2 regions of the Serratia sp. CoH_134_PS_4 genome follow, and region 2 is predicted to be linked to the other one. Evidence: predicted binding sites of a transcription regulator. Region 2 holds the regulator's gene; the other holds the start of a gene.
What was found. The regulator CRP, encoded in region 2, controls carbon source genes, mostly activating them, when cyclic AMP is high. The targets are predictions, from matches to a motif close to ATGTGANNNNNNTCACAT.
Positions count from the first base shown of each region.

Region 1: the regulator CRP is predicted to act here: its motif matches at 753-770, upstream of glpT (glycerol-3-phosphate transporter).

Region 1 covers NZ_JBXWKI010000007.1:63,512-65,717, forward strand. The annotation lists gene glpA (anaerobic glycerol-3-phosphate dehydrogenase subunit A) at 1-634, opposite strand, end outside; gene glpT (glycerol-3-phosphate transporter) at 1,000-2,206, shown strand, end outside.
Region 2 covers NZ_JBXWKI010000009.1:46,664-48,869, reverse strand. The annotation lists gene AC2FCQ_RS15340 (YccS/YhfK family putative transporter) at 1-555, opposite strand, end outside; gene crp (cAMP-activated global transcriptional regulator CRP) at 610-1,242, opposite strand; gene AC2FCQ_RS15330 (OsmC family protein) at 1,622-2,029, shown strand; gene AC2FCQ_RS15325 (phosphoribulokinase) at 2,068-2,206, opposite strand, start outside.

The DNA of each region.
Region 1 (2,206 bases), on a different contig from region 2:
TGCCGGCGGCGTTAACCACCATTTCGGCATGAATATCGTAGCGGCGCGCAGATTTATGGTCGAAAACGCGCACGCCTGTCACGCGATCGCCCACACGAATCAAACCAACCACCTGATGATAGGTCAGAATTTGCGCCCCGTGCTCACGGGCATCGAGCATATTCGCGGCGGTTAGTCGGAACGGATCAACAGTGCCATCGGGTACGCGCACCGCACCTATCAATGTTGGATTCGCCGCGGGCTCCAGGCGCAGTGCCAACTGTGGGTCAATCGCTTCGGCGTTGATGCCGGCACTGTGACAGGCGGCAATAAACTCTTGTTGGTAGGCCAACGAATCCTGCGGCAACGTAATAAACAGCCCATCGGTACGCTCAATGCAGTGATGTGCAATGCGTTTGAGGATACGGTTTTCTTCTATACACTCGCGTGCCGACTCGCCGTCGGTCACCGCATAACGCGCACCACTGTGCAGCAGGCCATGGTTGCGGCCCGTCGCGCCAGTCGCGATGTCGTGGCGCTCAAGCAGTATGCAACGCAGTCCACGGCGCGCACAGTCACGCGCAATGCCCGCGCCGGTCGCGCCACCGCCGATGATGATCACATCCGTTTCGTTAGCCGGTGAATGGCTGCTCATGACACTCCCTCATGATCCGTGGTTATGCGTCTATTGAGCCACAGTCACTGGGGTCTTTGTTTGATAAGGAACAATAACGAACCTGAAACGAAAACATAATGTCCACAAAAAACCATGAATGTGATCATAATCACGATTTTTGGGTGTTTTTCTATTTCATAACGTTAACGAATCGCTCAAAATTCGCCGGTGCTTCATAAAAGTGTAACAATTGCGCCATTCATCACAGCGACACCAGGCTGATTTGACTAGGATGGCGCTCGTTATGGAACATAAAAACACCACATTCGATATCCGCTCAATCATCAAATGAACGTACAAGATCATATTGATGTGATAACTAGATAAAGCCATCGGAGGCGCTCATGTTGAGTATTTTTAAGCCGGCAGCACACATTTCCCGTGTGCCGGTCGACAAAGTCGACCCGCTGTACCGTAAATTGCGCTGGCAAATTTTTATGGGGATTTTCTTCGGTTATGCCGCCTATTACCTGGTGCGCAAGAACTTCACCCTGGCCATGCCTTATTTGATTGACCAAGGTTTCAGCCGCGGTGACCTCGGTTTCGCGCTGTCCGGTATTTCTATCGCCTACGGTTTTTCCAAATTCATCATGGGGTCGGTGTCTGACCGCTCCAACCCTCGCGTATTCCTGCCCGCCGGCTTGATTTTGGCCGCAGCAGTGATGTTGTTCATGGGCTTCGTGCCTTGGGCAACGTCTAGCATCGCTGTCATGTTCGTGCTGCTGTTCCTGTGCGGTTGGTTCCAGGGAATGGGCTGGCCGCCGTGTGGCCGAACCATGGTGCACTGGTGGTCGCAGAAAGAACGCGGCGGTATTGTTTCGGTCTGGAACTGTGCCCACAACGTAGGTGGTGGTCTGCCGCCACTGCTGTTCCTGCTCGGTATGGCATGGTTCAACGACTGGCATGCTGCGCTGTATATGCCGGCCTTCGGTGCCATCCTGGTCGCCCTGATCGCCTTTGCCCTAATGCGTGACACCCCACAATCTTGTGGCCTGCCACCGATCGAAGAATACAAAAACGATTACCCGGACGATTACAGCGATAAAGCGGAAGAAGAGCTGACTGCCAAGCAAATCTTCATGCAATACATTCTGCCGAACAAGCTGTTGTGGTACATCGCCGTGGCCAACGTGTTCGTCTACCTGTTGCGTTACGGCATCCTGGACTGGTCACCGACCTACCTGAAAGAAGTGAAGCATTTTGCGCTGGACAAGTCTTCCTGGGCTTACTTCCTGTACGAATATGCCGGTATTCCGGGCACCCTGCTGTGCGGCTGGATGTCGGACAAGGTGTTCAAAGGTAACCGCGGTGCAACGGGCGTGTTCTTTATGACCCTGGTGACCATCGCCACCGTGGTTTACTGGCTGAACCCGGTCGGTAATCCTGGCATCGATATGGCCTGTATGATCACCATCGGCTTCCTGATTTATGGCCCGGTGATGTTGATCGGTCTGCACGCATTGGAGCTGGCGCCGAAGAAAGCAGCCGGTACCGCTGCGGGCTTCACCGGTCTGTTCGGTTACCTGGGGGGTTCCGTCGCAGCCAGCGCCA
Region 2 (2,206 bases):
CTGGGTCAGCAGCGAATATTTGGCCTCAAAGTAGTCCGCCAGTTCCAAATAGAGCTGATTGAGCGATTCGCGCATCGGTTGTTCTTTCCACAGCGTGAACCAAAACCAGGTAAACAGCCCGTACCAGGCGGTACCCACGACGTATAGCAGCGGTGCGTGCCAAAGCGGAACTGTACCGGCCATACTGAGGGAGAAAATGGCGGCAACCAGCGAGGCGGGCAACAGGCGGGCATGTAACGGACTTATTTCACCGCTGACGCCGAGAAGCAGTGCCAGGCCAAGCATCAACACCGGCAACGGCAAGTGCCAAAGCAATGCTTGCTGTAATAGCAGGCTGCTGAGTGCAAATAGAGAGCCACCGACGATCAGACGTTTGAAGAAGCGTTTGTGAGGGGTGTCTAGCCCGGCAATATTGCAGCAGGCAGGAACCAGGGAAAATAATAGGCCGTATTGCAGTTGGCCGCTCAACAGGCCGAGTAACACTGGCAGGCACAGCACCAGCGTTTGCCGCAGTGCATAGTTGACTTCCGGGTGGTAAATCAGTCTGCGCCACATGATGACTTGGGGCATAAAAAAACGGCGCGAATCATCGCGCCGTTTTTTCAGTGATTAACGCGTGCCGTAAACGACAATGGTTTTGCCGTGGGCGGAGATCAGGTTTTGATCTTCAAGCATTTTCAGAATACGGCCAACGGTTTCACGTGAACAACCGACGATTTGGCCAATTTCCTGACGAGTAATTTTAATCTGCATACCATCAGGATGGGTCATGGCATCAGGTTGTTTCGCCAGGTTCAGCAGTGTTTGCGCGATACGGCCTGTAACGTCCAGGAAGGCGAGGTTACCCACTTTCTCAGATGTTATCTGCAGACGGTTTGCCATCTGGGCTGACAGGCGCATCAGGATGTCCGGGTTGACCTGAATTAACTGGCGGAATTTCTTGTAGGAAATTTCAGCCACTTCGCAGGCGGTCTTCGCCCTAACCCAGGCGCTACGCTCCTGACCTTCTTCAAATAATCCAAGCTCGCCGATGAAATCCCCCTGGTTAAGGTAGGATAAAATCATCTCTTTACCTTCTTCATCCTTAATCAGCACCGCGACGGAGCCTTTGACGATGTAGTAAAGCGTTTCGGCTTTTTCACCTTGGTGAATCAGCGTACTTTTGGATGGATATTTGTGGATATGGCAATGAGACAGGAACCATTCGAGAGTAGGGTCTGTTTGCGGTTTGCCGAGAACCATTCGCTGTTATCCTCTGTTGTTATCGCTGCCTTGTGTCACAGGGGTCAGAGTTCCCTGTAAAACCTGTTGTCGCCGTTGTTTTAATGGTGGCTATCAGCAGATTTTGAGGCGTGTCATAAATATACGCTGTCGCTCTAGCATATTAACTTGCCGGGAGAGCTGCAAGCTACATTCTGTTAACATACCGGTAAAGGAGCCTTTCCCTGGGAGTTTCCCTGAAATCAGTGTCCCGGAAAGATTTATTGCGGCTCTGTTTGTAGCACAGAGTGAGGCGGGTGTCTTGTGTTGTCTCGCTTCAGCATGATTAGCATCAGGTTCCGTTGCCAGTTTCTATGCGAAAGCGTACCCTGATTTTAAGAAATTAACCGGAGTGACCAGTATGCAGGCAAGAGTTAAGTGGGTGGAAGGGTTAACGTTTCTGGGTGAATCCGCGTCTGGCCATCAGGTGTTGATGGACGGCAATGCGGGCGACAAAGCGCCCAGCCCGATGGAAATGGTGCTGATGTCGGTAGGGGGCTGTAGTGCTATCGATGTGGTGTCGATCCTGCAAAAAGGGCGTAATGATGTGCGTGATTGCGAGGTCAAGCTGACTTCTGAACGACGTGAAGAAGCACCGCGGCTGTTCACCCATATCAACCTGCACTTTATCGTGAGCGGTAAAGATCTGAGCGACAAAATCGTTGAGCGGGCGGTGAATCTCTCGGCGGAGAAATACTGCTCGGTGTCATTGATGCTGAGTAAGGCCGCCAGCGTGACTCACAGCTTTGAAATCCGCGACGTGGCCTAATGGTGAAAAGGCGCGGCTGACTGCCGCGCTCTACCCACTTATTCGATTTTTTTGCCTTCCAGCAGACGCTGCACCAAGGGTGCCATGATCAGCTCCATCGCCAGCCCCATTTTGCCGCCCGGCACCACAAGCGTATTGATGTGTGAGATAAAGGATCCCTGCAGCATCGCCAGTAAA